3 regions of the Shewanella sp. HL-SH8 genome follow, and region 2 is predicted to be linked to each of the others. Evidence: predicted binding sites of a transcription regulator. Region 2 holds the regulator's gene; each other region holds the start of a gene.

Region 1 (5,105 bases), 890 kb from region 2:
AGTTTAAACAGATTATTAAGCTTTCTCTAAAACTAAATCTGCTAGAGCTGGCAACCGAATACCTTGCAAAAATAATCCACTATAGCGATGAATACTTACCACAATATGCTCATGCTTTAAGATTGAGTGATAAACCGCAGGAAGCGTTAAATATTTATCTCGACTATTTAAATAAGTACCCTGAGGATATTCTTGTATTGCTAAAACTCGGTATTTTTCTCGCTGAAATGAACCAAATTGATAGCGCTAAATCATGTTTTCAAAATGTATTGAACTTAGATGTCAAAAATCAAGCTGCAATGCGTTATCTGCAGCAGATTGGTGGTTAATAAACACAATCAAGGCTGTACAGTTAGTTATCGATAACCATAATTTCCTTTGTTGTCAGTCAAACCGTATAATGGCAGGCGAATAAATTATACATTTCAATAGTGGGGTCGTGTGGGACATACTTATATTTCATTTGAGAACTATAAACGTAAATGGATTTTTAACCATAAAGATTTACCAGTTAGCGAAACGGATAAAGTGATGATTAAGCCTTTATCTGATAAAAGCGCAATGGAAGTCTGGAACAAATGGATAAGTAATAAAAGTAGCAGAGCAGAACAATTCACTAAAGGTGATTGGCCAGTGAAACAGGACGCATGGAGCGCGACTGAACACTGGCAAGCGGCCTGGGATGCTAGTGATAATGTGCTACCTGAAGCTATCATTGAGCATATTCAATGGAGTGATGATACAACTGTTTATTTTTGTTATGAAAAGTACCAGGTTATCGAAACTCGCTGGGATGTGTTTGTCCGTAATTGGAAATGTTTTCTGTTTTTTGATGATGGCCCTTTATTGGTTTCTCCTACCCAAAAACAAGCGCTTATGTTTGAGCAAAACGGACAATATAAATTAGGCACACGCGGCTAACTACCCTTTATTTCCGTAATTTTAGCTTAGCTAAGTTGTGCTCAGTTTAATTCAAATATTTATCCTACAAGAATATTTAGTATGAAATTATTATCCTATTTAGGTTTAGCCGTCGCTTTATTCGTTAGTCCAATTCTGCAAGCTAAAATGATATCTGGCATAAACGTGCCCGATTCCATCGTCGTTAATCAGCAGCCTCTTGTTCTTAATGGTGCAGGGGTTCGCAGTAAGTTTTTTATGGATTTGTATATTGGTAGTTTATACCTTACATCTGTTCAATCTGAGCTGGGAAAAGTAATTGAACAGCCAGTTGCAGTTATCCGTTTACGTATCACTTCAGGGATGATCACATCAGATAAGATGACCGATGCCATTAAAGATGGGTTTGATGAAGCTACTGATGGAAATAGTGTGCACTTACAAACTGAAATAGACCAGTTTATGGCATTATTTAGCGCTGAAATTAACGATGGTGACCAATTTACTTTTGTATTAACAAGGGATAAAGGGGTTGCAAGTTTTAAAAATGATCAGCCACAGGGGGAAATCCCTGGTGAGTTATTTCGTCAAGCGCTTATTAAAATTTGGTTAGGGGATAAGCCTGCTCAAAAAAGCTTAAAACAAGATATGTTAGGGCAATAGATAATTCATTAAACGCTGGTTCTGTGACGCTTTACACATAAACCTAGTTTACGTTTATGCTTTGAAATCATTACCCAGAGTCGAAATCGTCGAGGTTTTACCCTTATCATTATAGGTTAAACTTGATGCATTTCGACTGGCTTGCAGTGCCTGAGAAAATCTATTTAAACTAGCGATATTCAGTTCTATTAAGCTAGAGTTTTGCTGATTAATATCTTTGCATTCAGCAAGAAGACTTTTCGATAAAGTGACTTTTTCAATAAGCTCGGGGTCTGATGTCAGTCTTGCATGCTCAGGGTGATTAGCCATCGACTGGTCATTAGTTTGCAGTGCTATTAAACATTGCTGCTTTTCTTGGGCAAGTTTCAACAGCTTGTCGGCATTTTGGTCTTGCAGCGCTTGCTTTTCTGCAGATATAAGTGACTTCAGCGACGTCAATATGCCGTGCTGGTGGGAGAGCAGTGTAGATAGTTCAGCCATGCTATTACTCGAATTGTTTTGCTTGAAAAACACTTGTCTATGATGCCATTAGGCACCGGTATTCTGATTTATTTCAGCTCAGAAGAATAGACTACAGCAAACATTCATGCACACAGCAATATTGAGTGCTTTACTACTCTTCTTGGAACTTAAGCCCGCTTAGCTCTGATTCAAAGCTTGCAATATTTGCAGCAAGTTTTTCAGGGTCAATTTTATAACGGCCTTCCGAAATAGCCTGTTTAATTTCGGCTACTTTCTTTTGATCGATTTCAGGTAGGCTAGCCATTTTTGACTGCACACTTTGCAACTCTTGCGCCTGAGGCGTAATGCTAACAGAGTCGGTCTTTACTGTAACAGTGGCAGCTTTGGGAGCTGCTTGAGCGGTATTACCTGTCGTTTTAGCATCTCGTGCCGTTTGCATTGGTGTCGAAGTTGCAGCTTTAAGTTTATTAATGTCAATTGCCATGAGTGGCTCCAGCGTTAATTTTGGTTTTCCAAATAGGCTATCGACCTAGCAGAAAAAAACTTTAATCTATTTTACATTCTTACTTCTACTTCACCAACACCAATTACCCTAGCTTCTATTTCTCTGCTTGAATTTGCATTCCTAACTCTAATCGATTCACCGATACTACCGTCATGCATCGCTTCACCTAATGTTTTAATTTGGAGGTTTTCGCTCCTGGCGTATATTGATACAGCATCACCTTTGCACACAAAGCATAAATGACTATTTAAAATCGGCGCGTCTTTACTAATACGTCTTTTAGTTTTACTGCCTAAAACGGCTTTGATGTCAGAATAAAATTGACCTCTAAGGCTGAACTGATCAATATATTCTATGTGCAGTTGTTGTGTTGATAGTGATATGCCCGGCGAGATAATTTCACTTGCGACCACAACGGGATACATGATTTCGACTCTCACCGATAAAAATATTTGCCAAGGATAATCATAGTCAGGACTGTTGCAACTTATTTTAACCGTATTATTCCTAGCTATGTCCCGATCACTTGCAAGTTCGATTGTTAATGGCTTATAACAGCGCGGAGGCGTTAAGCGACCTTCTAAATTTTGAGGGGTAATTATCAACTTAGCATCAGGTGTTAATTGGATTTTTTTTCTAACAGCCTCTTCAGCCATCTCACTTATGGTCGATACAGAGGGTATGCTAGCTTCTTCATCAGCAAAAGCAGCTAATGAATTGAACAATAAATAAAAAAATAACAAAAAATATATTTTCATAATGAAGATACTAGCTTGTTTAGCCAGAATGCACCTATACTTAAATTCTATAAAGATAAAAAGAATAAATTGATCTAGAGTCTTTTGAAAATATTGATGCCGCTTGTGTATGTGCTTATTTGATATCAAATACGGCATAGTTTGCTAAGCTGTAGCGACAATATATTGACTTATCTCGTTATTTATTCTGCTAATGCAATTAATATAATTTAAAAGCAATAATCATGCCGGTAGTAAGTTATTGGCTTGACCCAGTGCATAGTCGAATCATGAGCAGCAGGAAGGACAAATTTAATCCTCCTAAGCAAGACAAATCATGATTCGATTTATGTTTTTAAGTAAAACAAGCTAGTATCTATTTATTCGGATATTTTAATAAAAAAAGGCAGTGTTATGTCGAGTATCATGGAATCAGTCAACAAACGTACTCAATTAGTTGGCCAAAACCGATTAGAGTTACTGTTGTTTAAGCTTAATGGCCGTCAACGCTTTGGCATTAACGTGTTTAAAGTGAAAGAAGTGCTTCAATGTCCTCCGTTAACTAAGTTACCTAAACTGAGCCCTTTTGTTAAAGGGGTTGCACACATTCGTGGTGCCACTATTTCAGTCATTGACTTAAGCGCTGCAACAGGTGGACGTCCACTCACTTCTACTGAGAATTGCTTCATTATCATTTCTGAATACAATCGCAGTGTTCAAGGTTTCTTAGTCAGTTCTGTCGAACGTATTATCAACATGAATTGGGCTGCCATTATGCCTCCGCCAAAAGGTGCTGGGCGTTATTCTTACTTGACTGCTGTTACTGAAATTGAAGGTGAGTTGGTTGAAATTTTAGACGTGGAAAAAATTCTTGATGAAATTTCTCCTGTTAAAACGGCAATCAGTGAAGAAGTTGATAAGACATTAACCATAGACAGAGAACAACATTATCATGTCATGGTGATAGATGATTCTGCTGTAGCACGTAAGCAAATTATTCGTTCTCTTGAGTCTTTAAATTTACAAATTGATACCGCCAAAGATGGTAGAGAAGCACTGAACAAACTCAAGGCTATAGCTAAAGAGATGGATGATGTATCGTTAGAGATCCCGTTGATTATTTCCGATATTGAAATGCCTGAAATGGATGGATATACCCTTACAGCTGAAATTAGAGATGACCCTAAGTTAAAAAATATTAAGGTTGTGTTACACACTTCTTTAAGTGGCGTATTTAATCAGGCAATGGTACAAAAAGTTGGCGCAAATGACTTTATTGCTAAGTTTAATCCTGATGAATTAGCCGCAGCGGTAAACAAACATTTAAGTTTGTAATCTTTTCTGTCTATTGAACGCAGTAGGCAGCATGAAAATTCATGAATGTTAGTTATGCGTAAAAGCTCTAATGATAGGGCAAATATTACTCATTATATTAGGATGTGAATGTGACAGATAAATCACTCGCAGAAGCAGAATATAATCAATTTAGATTGTTTTTAGAACAACACAGCGGCATCGTTTTAGGTGAAAATAAACAATACCTAGTACGAAGCCGTTTAGCACCATTGATGGGAAAATACAGTTTACCCTCGCTCTCTGAAGTGGTTAAGCATTCAATGAAGCCCACCGAACGTCAATTACGTGCGGAAGTGATTGACGCGATGACAACCAATGAAACATTGTGGTTTCGTGACCGCTATCCATTTGATTTATTACATAATACTTTATTACCTGAATATTCTAAGTTAGGTCGTTCATTGCGTATTTGGTCTGCGGCTTGTTCTTCAGGGCAAGAGCCTTACTCATTAGCAATGACCGCTTTAGAGTATCAACAACGC
Region 2 (5,105 bases):
CACCATTAAAGGTGGTAATGGTGCCTTAAGAGAACTCACTGATTTGTTGTTATTAAGCCAAAATAAATTTGAAAGTGCCCATGGTATGAGCATATGAATCGAACCACACTGGCTATTTGTGCATTTTTTGGCTTAGCCTTGGTATTGTATTGGCAAGTACAAGTCAAACGTAACCAAATGGCGTTAATTAAAGATCCTAGAATTGAGCGACCTGATTTTGTGGCTGACAATCTTCGCACGACAGAATTTAATAAACTCGGGTTTATTGACAGCAAAGTTAGCGCCGAGCATATGGAACATTTCACCAGCACAAATACCACTTCATTTACTGCGCCTGTACTCCTTCTTTACCCTGAGAATGGTAAAGCGCAGTGGCAAATAACAGCTAAAAATGCGACCTTAGCTCAACATTCAAATGAAGTCAGTTTACATAACGATGTAGTAATTGATGCCATTGATATTGAAGAACCATTACAATCACTTGAAACTCAACAAGTCACCTTTAATTTAAACACTATGATAGGTCGTTCTGAAGAGTCAGTTACCATTAAAGGTAATGGTTTTATTATTCAAGGCTTAGGGCTATTTGCCGATCTCAATGCAGAACAAATTACCTTACTCAGCCAGGTAGAAGGGACATATGAACCACATTAAGTTTTTAACCACATTGCTCGGTAAAAGCAGTGTTATTTGCACTTTAGCGATTAGTGTATTAGCAGGCAACGCCGTAGCTAAAGAAGGCGATTTGAAGCAAGAGCTTAAAATTGCTGCCGTAAGTCAACGAGCAGACGTTAAAAATAATCAAATTATTTTTAACGGCCCAGTAAAAATTACCCAAGGCTCGATCAATATCGAAGCCGATGAACTGCGGGCATTTTCAGCTGAAAACGGCCAGACTAAAACGCTCATTGCGACCGGTAACCCTGCTACATTTTCACAAGAACTTGATGATGGTCGCATAGGTACAGCAAGCGCCAATGAAATTCGTTATGACTTAGCAACAACTGGACTGTTATTAACCGGTAACGCTAAGCTAGATCAAGCAGGCAGTAAAGTGACTGGTAACGTGATCCGTTACAATATCAATGCTCAGGAACTTATCGCTGAAAGTACCGGTAAAGGTGAAGATCGTGTTATTACCATTATTCAACCGGAAAATTTCCAAAATGATGAGTCACCAGCACAAAAATTACCTGAAATCCCGTTAAAAAAGCAAGGTAACCAATGACCCAAATTACCTTAACAGCTGAGAACTTAGCCAAAAGCTATAAAAGCCGTCAAGTGGTTAAAAGTGTCAGCTTAACTGTAAAAACAGGCCAAATTGTCGGACTACTTGGTCCCAATGGCGCAGGTAAAACGACCACGTTTTATATGGTTGTTGGTTTAGTCAAAAGTGACCATGGCCGCATTTTAATTGATGACGATGACTTAACTGCTGACCCAATGCATTTACGTGCGCGAAAAGGTATTGGCTATTTACCACAAGAAGCCAGTATTTTTAGAAAGCTCAGTGTGCACGATAATATTATGGCCGTGTTGCAAACCCGAAAATCGATGACTTCGGATGAGCGAATTCAGGAACTGGAGCATCTTTTAGAAGAATTCCATATTACCCATATTCGCGATAGCTTAGGCATGTCGCTATCTGGTGGTGAAAGACGACGGGTAGAAATTGCACGCGCTTTAGCAGCCAATCCTAAATTTATATTGTTAGATGAGCCCTTTGCGGGTGTTGACCCTATTTCAGTGATTGATATTAAGAAAATTATTCTGCAACTCAAACACCGTGGCCTAGGCGTATTAATTACTGATCATAATGTCCGTGAAACACTTGATGTGTGTGAGCGGGCATATATTGTTAGCCAGGGGAATTTGATTGCCGAAGGCACCCCAACTGAAGTACTCAACAATCAGCAAGTTCGAGCAGTATACTTAGGCGAACAATTCAAGCTATAGTTAATCTAAATAGGATCTGAAGCACTTGCTTGGCAAAATGTTTCTGGCGACTAAGTTAATTGATCGTGTATAGGTAAAGTAAAACCATTTGTTAAAAAATTGCGACTATCACTCACTTTAATCAGTGTAGAAAGCCGAATTCTTCTAGGGATCAGCAGTAATGAAAGCTTCACTCCAACTTAAAATGGGTCAGCACCTCACTATGACCCCACAGCTGCAACAAGCTATACGTTTGCTGCAGTTATCATCTTTGGAGTTACAGCAAGAAATTCAACAAGTATTAGATTCCAATCCTTTGCTTGAAATGGAAGATGAATTTTCAGCACTTAGCAACAAAAATGATAACTCAAAAGACCTATCAGAAACTGACTTCAATGAAGTAAGCGCACCTGTAGTCGAAAAAGACACTTCAAATGTCGACACCGCAGAGTCAATGACTAAAGAGCAAATGTCTGAAGACTTGCCAATGGACACTACCTGGGATGAAGTGTACAGCGCCTCCCCAATGGCAAGCCCTGGTTCGGGTTCTGGCAGCATGCCAAATGATGACATGCCCTTCCAAGGTGAAACATCCGAAGGATTATACGAGCATTTAGAATGGCAAAAAAATCTAACGCCTTTTTCTGAAACAGACCTCGCTATTGCCACAGCCATTATTGATGCCATTGATGACACAGGTTATCTCACCCAAAGTACTGAAGATATTTTAGAAGCTATGGGCGATGATTCTGTCGAATTAGACGAAGTCGAAGCGGTACTAAAACGTATACAACATTTCGACCCTCTGGGTGTCGCCTCACGTAGCTTAAGTGAATGTTTATTGATTCAACTTGTTCAGTTTGCCCCAGACACGCCCCATATTGATAATGCCAGAATGTTAATCAAAGATTATTTAGATTTGATTGCTGGACGTGATTTTCGCACACTCATGCGCAAAACTAAGCTAAAAGAAGATGAGCTGCGCGAAGCAATTGAATTAATTCAATCTTTAAATCCACGTCCTGGCACGATGATCACCCCACCGGATGATGAATATGTTATCCCAGACGTGTCAGTGACCAAAAAGAATGGCCGTTGGGTGGTTGAATTGAACCCTGATAACATGCCAAAAATAGGTATTAATCAACAATATGCCGCCATGGCAAAAAGCAGTAAGAGTTCAACAGACACTCAATTTATTCGAGGTCACTTACAAGAAGCCAAATGGTTTATCAAAAGCTTAGAAAGCCGCAGCGACACCCTGCTTAAAGTATCCAATTGTATTGTGCAATTTCAGCAAGGTTTTTTTGAGTACGGTGCTGAAGCCATGAAGCCTATGGTGTTGAATGACATAGCTGAAGCTGTCGAAATGCATGAGTCCACTATTTCGCGTGTCACCACACAAAAGTATATGCACACACCGCGCGGACTGTTCGAACTTAAGTATTTTTTCTCTAGCCATGTCAGTACTGATGATGGCGGAGAATGTTCGTCTACAGCAATTAGAGCTTTTATTAAAAAGCTGGTTGCTGCTGAAAACCAGAAAAAACCACTAAGCGACAGTAAAATGGCAGATCTTCTGGCAGAACAAGGGATTAATGTTGCACGTCGCACCATAGCGAAATACCGCGAAGCGATGATGATCCCTCCCTCAAACCAACGTAAGAGTTTATAATCTACCTAGGCAATTGGAGGATAAATATGCAAATCACCTTAACGGGTCATCATATTGAAATTACTGAATCACTAAGAGAATATGTCACAAGTAAGTTTACAAAACTTGAACGACATTTCGATCAGATCAATAATGTCCACGTAGTATTAAATGTCGAAAAGCAACAACAGATAGCTGAAGCAAAAGTCAGCTTGAATGGAGCTGAGGTATTTGCGACATCTGAACATGCTGATATGTATCACGCTATAGACGCCCTGATTGATAAACTCGATCGTCAGGTCATTAAACACAAAGAGAAATTAACTAAGCATTAATGATGGAACTTAGTACCATCCTGCAGCCGGAATGCACCTCCTGTGCCACACCGGGCAGTAAGAAAAAGGTACTGGAGCTTATCAGCGATTTAGCTGCAGCCCAGTACCCATCCCTCTCTTCACAAGAGATTTTTGAAAGCCTAGTGGCCAGAGAAAAAATGGGTAGCACAGGAATAGGCTCTGGCATTGCAATCCCGCATGGTCGTTTAACGTCCATCGTTCGCCCTATCGCGGTTTTTATAAAGTGCGAAGAAGCGATTTCATTTGATGCTATCGACAAACAACCAGTGGATCTCTTATTTGCATTACTGGTGCCAGCAGACCAGTGTCAGCAACATCTCAGTACCCTATCCTCAATGGCTGAAAAGTTATCGGATAAACATATTCTTAAGCAGTTACGAAAAGCAAGTAACTCAACTGAACTCTATCAGGTTATCACAGCATGAAATTAGTCATTGTATCCGGTCGTTCGGGCTCAGGTAAATCTGTCGCACTTAGGGTACTAGAAGACCTAGGTTACTATTGCGTTGATAACTTACCACTGCCCTTAATTGGACGGCTATTAGAACAGCTTAGAAACACCAATGAACTGGTGGCTATAAGTGTTGATGTTCGAAATATAGAAGAGCAAGGTAAAGTATTACAGCAGCAGCTAGCGTGGTTATCTGACGATACGGAAGTCATAAGCTTTTTTTTACAGGCAAGTGATGAGGCACTACTAAAACGTTACAGTGAAACCCGACGACTACATCCTTTATCGAAAAAGAATATGTCCCTACAAGATGCGATTCAATTTGAAGGTGAGCTACTAGCGCCTATTTCTGAATACGTAGACCATTTTATCGATACATCTAAGCTAAATATTTATCAACTTAGTGATCAAGTACGTGAAATTTTAATGGGCAGTGTTGATAAAGAGTTAGTGATCAATTTTGAGTCATTTGGTTTTAAATATGGCATGCCTGCCGAAGCCGATTTTATGTTTGATGTACGCTTTTTACCTAACCCACATTGGGAAATAGAATTACGCCCCTTTACTGGATTAGATGAACCCGTACAGGAATTTCTTGGCCAGCAACCGCTGGTAAATAAATTCATTTGGCAAATAGAAAACCTATTTGAAACATGGATGCCCCACTTAGAGCGCAATAACCGCAGCTACCTAACCATAGCTATTGGTT
Region 3 (5,105 bases), 860 kb from region 2:
CACTTTTACCTATAAGATCACCGGGCGGCCACATTAGCTCACTGGTAAAATATGAATTTACATAGGTAATCATTCTTGAGGGGTCAGTCACTAGCACCCCACAAGGGAAACTATCCGGAGAGAAACCCATCGAGGTATCCCCCTCCAACTTAAGTGTTTTCAAGGTAGTTAATTCGCATATTCTATTATCGATTTAATAATAGCATCAGGATGCGTCATGTGCAGGCAGTGGCCATCGGCTGCAATAACTTTAAGCTGGCTATGGGTTATTTCACTGGCAATAAACTCACCAATTGAGGTTGATGCCAGCGCGTCGTTCTCACTTTGTAAAATTAATGACGGCTGCTTAATCTCTTTCAAAAGATAACGATAATCAGATAAAAAAGTCGCTTCAGCAAAGTTTTTGGCAATAACAGGATCAGTAGAACAAAAACTGCCAGATAACTCGCCAATCAGATCATCAGAGTTATTGGTTCCCATGACTAATGGTGCTAAATAGTTAGCCCAACCAATATAGTTTTTATCCATTAGGTTCAATAATTCTTCAAGATCTTCTTTTTCAAAGCCACCGAGGTATTCTGGAGGAAAATTTAAAAAACACGGTGAAGGGCAAACCATGATCAAGTTCGAAAACAACGACGGTTTCTCAATTGCAGCTATTGCACCAATAATACTACTGACCGAATGACCAACAAAAATAGCATCAGTGAGCTTTAACGCTTCACAAATTTCAATAATATCTTCAGCATATCCTTCAAGTTGGCTATAGCGTTTTTTGCTGTATTGAGAAATATCAGAAGCACCCGAACCAACATAATCAAATAATACAATTTTGAAATGCTTTGCCAGTTCAGGGATTAAAAAGCGCCACATGTTTTGGTCACATCCAAAACCATGAGCAAGAAACAGCGTTTTACTGCCCTTACCGATTAACTTAACATTATTTCTAATCAATACATCATCTGCATTTAGCATACTTTGTCGTCCTTTTTATCAGGTCACCAATAATGAGCGCCTGCTGACTTTGCCATGGTCAATCTAATTTAGCCATAGCTAAGTTAAGCAGAGCATTCAAAATTATCCATTTCATGTTCTGCATAGCCGATATTTTCCGCTGATGTAAGTCAGTCAGATCACGTTATCAGCAATGTAAATAGCACTTTAAAATACAATAAAGACCAGTCGCTATACACCTTGAAGTATTAAAGGTTTTGGGCTGAGAGGTATTACGACAACACATTTACCTAGTAAATTATCACATAATTTTAAATAGGCAGGTTTGGCAGAAAATAGCAGAGATTATGACAGAAAAGGACAGCTTGAATTTTTATATGGTCTCCCCACAGGGACTCGAACCCCGATCGGCCGCTTAGGAGGCGGCTGCTCTATCCTGTTGAGCTATAGGAAGACGAAACTGATTATACTGGTTTTCAGCCTGATGAAAAGAGCTTATAGGCGATTAAAATCGTTAGGATTTAATTGCTTAATTATTAAACTGATTTAAATAAGACAAAAGTTGCTCACCTTTTGTCTTATTTACCCTAAACACTTAGAGTTTAATGGCTATATCGTGAACCTGAATGTTATCGGCGGCATCAACGTTTTCAATCATCGCGGTGGCTGTGCCTTCACTCACTTGATCTATCACTATTTCAGTGCGGTTTTTAGTCACAACTGCGCGCATGATATTAAGACGGTCGGGAATATTTTTTTGCAAAACCAACTGAAATTTGTCACCCAGTTTAACGCCATTTTTACGGCCTAAATTGATAATAACTCGATCCCCTTGCCTAGCGATAATTTGCCCTAGCAACGGGCGACACTTGAGTGCGTTATCAAGTGACATAACACTTAATTGCAGCTGGCTTGTGATTGCTTGACCATAGGATGAAGACCAAAAACGCTGGCTGTTTGGCATTACGGTTTCTTGACGTTCAAACTCCCAGGGGGCTGTGGTAGCAAATGTTTGTGACCACACCTCTTCACCGCTGATGCCATGATATAGGGTTAGTTCATAGCTAAATTGACGTGAGGGGACTTCATCAACAAAGCCCATAAAACTGCTGGTGTAAGGCTCTGTCGACATGTCAGTAATGTAAGATTTCAATATATATTGGCTATCGGTGATTTCACCAAGCCAACTAGGGATGCTATAGCCTTTGAAATTAACCAGTTCATTGGCGGTATCTAAGCGTTCATCAGCATGTACCTTAGCGAAACTAGCGCTTGATTGTTGATTAATGGCTTTACCAAATTGAAGCGTAAAAGCTTTATTAAAATCGGATAAATGACCATAACTTAGCTGAGTTCTGTCCGCTATATCTGCCTGCGGTAACATAATAGCCGCTTTTAAGGACTGTGCCTGACACTGCTCTGTTTCACTTTCATCATCAATATTAAGCGACAAAATAACCGTCATAATATCATTGCTGACTAACTCGCTGAGCAATTCAATATTATTGGCCGCGCCCATTCGTTGCATTGAAAAGGTATCCTGGGTGAGCGAGCCTTGAGTAATTTGCTGCTGGCTAGAGAAATTAACCCCGCCCCTCAGACTGGCGTAATTCAATGCTTGGTTAATGGCGTCTTCGCGCGCTTTATCTATATTGCCATTCACAATCTTGGCAGTACCTGTCACTTCAATTTGCTCTGCAATTGAATAAGGACTCAATAAAACAGGCAATAGCATCAAGGCCCGACACCATTTAGGCCACGAGTATTGTGTAAACTTATTATTCAATGCATGTACCATATTTCACCCTGCGTCAGATATCTGTCACTTGTAGCACAAAACAACACGTTACATCGCTGAGATAGCGCTGTCGTGAGTTACTAACAACTTATCAAGCAAAAACTGTGCCCAATCTATCTTTACTTTCGCTAACGACACTATGAATAACGACACTATGATTAGCGCTACTATGAATAACGCCGTTACAATTAATGAAACTCTATCTAGTTTAAGTCTACCTAAAATAGTCTGAGGTTTATTGACTTCAGTTTTATAAGTAAACAGCGCTTTATAAAGATAAAGAATATTTATCTGATGCCGATATATCAGTATCAATTGAATAATATTGTTTTTTAGACAGACGCGAAGGACTCAATCATGCAGCACAAGCTTTCTATTCTCGCTCTGATGCTAGTCACCATAGGGCTTGCTGGGTGCGGTAATACACTTAACCCCGCAGCAAACTTGGACTATGCACAAAATGGCCAACTAGTGGGTTATCAAGACGCTGATGACGTGCACCAGGAAAAACTGGTTTATGATATTAATGCGTCGGGTTTAGCGCCCAAGGGACAAATTAATATTTGGGCTGAAAAATTAGTCAATGAGTTGGTGTTACAAAATGATGCCCTGCGTCCTGATCAACCCTTATTAATTGTTACCCCAGTAATGAGTAGCGACTTTAATCAAACTAATGAGTTAGCACTTCAGCTGCAACAGAGTTTACTGAGCGCATTTCACGCCCATGAATTCAATTTAGTTGACCTTAATGTGTCAACGTCACTGCGCGCGACAGAAAAAGGCGAATTAATATTAAGCCGAAACTGGGAACAACTTCCCGCTGACATGCCTGTATCTCATGTATTAGTGTCAACATTAAATCTCACCAATGAAGGGGTGAATTTTAATGGCCGTGTGGTGGATATAACCAATAATCGCGTAGTGTCGGCGGTGCAGTCTTTTGTCGCAGGTCAAAGTTTATCCGGCTATGTTTTGCCAGCCAATAAAATACAAACCCGTGACGGATTAATTTATCGAACCGAAAATGTTAAACAGAGTCGCTACACTGTGATAGGAGACAAGCAATGAAAAATCTAATACTAATTACAGTGCTAAGCTTTTTAATGCTGGGTTGCACAAGTAATGATAAGTATGTGCAATGGGAAACCGAGGCTCCAAGCCACTTTCCGAAAATTTCAGCCATTGGTTATGCCCCACTCGCTACCCAACCAAGTAATATTGAGGCACATAAAGTATTGATGGCAATGCAAGCATCAAAAGTGGCCGCTTATCGTGAATTAGCAGAACAAGTATATGGGCAGAAGATTGATGCGGTTAGCAATGTCAGTGAGTGGCTACTGACTAACGATAGCGTTAAATCCTCTGTTAGCGGTATTATTCGTGGTGCAAAAGTGGTTAAAACCTACCCTTCTGGAGACTTTTATGTCACGGAACTTGAATTAGATTTTGAACAGGTTTGGCATTTATACGAGCAACAAAACCGCGCAAAACGAATAAAAGAAGTGACTTACTTTTAACCCGAACGCACTTAAGTTATTTTAACAAAACAAAACGCCGCGTATTATCGCGGCGTTTTGTTTTGAGTAACTGCATTTATAACAACTAAATGATTATCGTCAAAAATTAAAATTTCACTTTAAATGCCAACGCCGCTGCGACTTGATTACTGAGCTCTTCAGTTGTTTGTGGCTCACTTAACTCCATCTCGCCACCAAAATAGTAACCAGTATAAGCATTCAAGCTAACGCTTTGGCTAATTTTCCAACCTGCGCGTAAAAAGCCAACCCACTCTTCAATTTCAATGGTGGTATCATCATTTTCAATTAAAAAGCGTTCTGTACGACGAGAGCTACCGACACCAAAATCCCAGTCTTTTGAAAGCTGATACGTTAACTCTAAACCCGCGGGACCACTGAATCCGGCTTGAAACGGGTTAGCAAGTACCCACTTATCATTAATTTGCCAACGTACAGCAAGATAGGGAACGGTTCGCACCTCAGATATATCATTAAGATAAGCCACACCAAGACCTAGCATATTGCCAGATTCAAAACGGTACATACCTGAAGCAACTACGCCATAACTTTGAGCATTTGAAGATGATGCGGTATTGGCATAGGCATATTGCACTTTAGGTGCAAACATGAACATCCACTGATTATCAGGGCGATAAATCAAAGATAGCCCAGCGCTGTACTGATCAATAGAAGACCAGGGCACAGTGTTAGTTCTTAAGGGAGTTTGCTGGTTAATACGCCAGCCATAGTCAAGATTATCATAACCAATGTTAGCGCCTATCATCCATTGTTTGTTTAATGGCATGGCCGCGGATAATTTGGCATTCCATACATCA

What was found. Region 2 encodes sigma-54, which starts transcription at its own class of promoters, with help from an activator protein. Its sites were predicted from a motif close to GTTGGCACGNNNNTNGNNT; they were not measured.
Region 1: a site for sigma-54 is predicted at 3,502-3,520, ahead of flgA (flagellar basal body P-ring formation chaperone FlgA). Genes of this name have one in related genera too.
Region 3: a site for sigma-54 is predicted at 2,846-2,864, ahead of ACRWQN_RS07690 (flagellar assembly protein FlgT). Genes of this name have one in related genera too.

The regions. Positions count from the first base shown of each region.
Region 1 is NZ_CP195039.1:1,757,416-1,762,520, forward strand. Features, by position in the region: gene ACRWQN_RS07805 (6-hydroxymethylpterin diphosphokinase MptE-like protein) at 1-329, shown strand, start outside; gene ACRWQN_RS07810 (DUF2947 domain-containing protein) at 442-921, shown strand; gene ACRWQN_RS07815 (chalcone isomerase family protein) at 1,003-1,563, shown strand; gene ACRWQN_RS07820 (flagella synthesis protein FlgN) at 1,618-2,043, opposite strand; gene flgM (flagellar biosynthesis anti-sigma factor FlgM) at 2,177-2,509, opposite strand; gene flgA (flagellar basal body P-ring formation chaperone FlgA) at 2,581-3,288, opposite strand; gene ACRWQN_RS07835 (chemotaxis protein CheV) at 3,682-4,602, shown strand; gene ACRWQN_RS07840 (CheR family methyltransferase) at 4,707-5,105, shown strand, end outside.
Region 2 is NZ_CP195039.1:870,218-875,322, reverse strand. Features, by position in the region: gene kdsC (3-deoxy-manno-octulosonate-8-phosphatase KdsC) at 1-97, shown strand, start outside; gene lptC (LPS export ABC transporter periplasmic protein LptC) at 94-654, shown strand; gene lptA (lipopolysaccharide transport periplasmic protein LptA) at 641-1,228, shown strand; gene lptB (LPS export ABC transporter ATP-binding protein) at 1,225-1,956, shown strand; gene ACRWQN_RS03965 (RNA polymerase factor sigma-54) at 2,117-3,610, shown strand; gene hpf (ribosome hibernation promoting factor) at 3,637-3,924, shown strand; gene ptsN (PTS IIA-like nitrogen regulatory protein PtsN) at 3,927-4,370, shown strand; gene rapZ (RNase adapter RapZ) at 4,367-5,105, shown strand, end outside.
Region 3 is NZ_CP195039.1:1,731,495-1,736,599, reverse strand. Features, by position in the region: gene ACRWQN_RS07705 (sensor domain-containing diguanylate cyclase) at 1-130, opposite strand, end outside; gene ACRWQN_RS07700 (alpha/beta fold hydrolase) at 169-975, opposite strand; tRNA gene ACRWQN_RS07695 (tRNA-Arg) at 1,333-1,408, opposite strand; gene ACRWQN_RS07690 (flagellar assembly protein FlgT) at 1,550-2,689, opposite strand; gene ACRWQN_RS07685 (FlgO family outer membrane protein) at 3,110-3,820, shown strand; gene ACRWQN_RS07680 (LPP20 family lipoprotein) at 3,817-4,269, shown strand; gene ACRWQN_RS07675 (DUF6268 family outer membrane beta-barrel protein) at 4,376-5,105, opposite strand, start outside.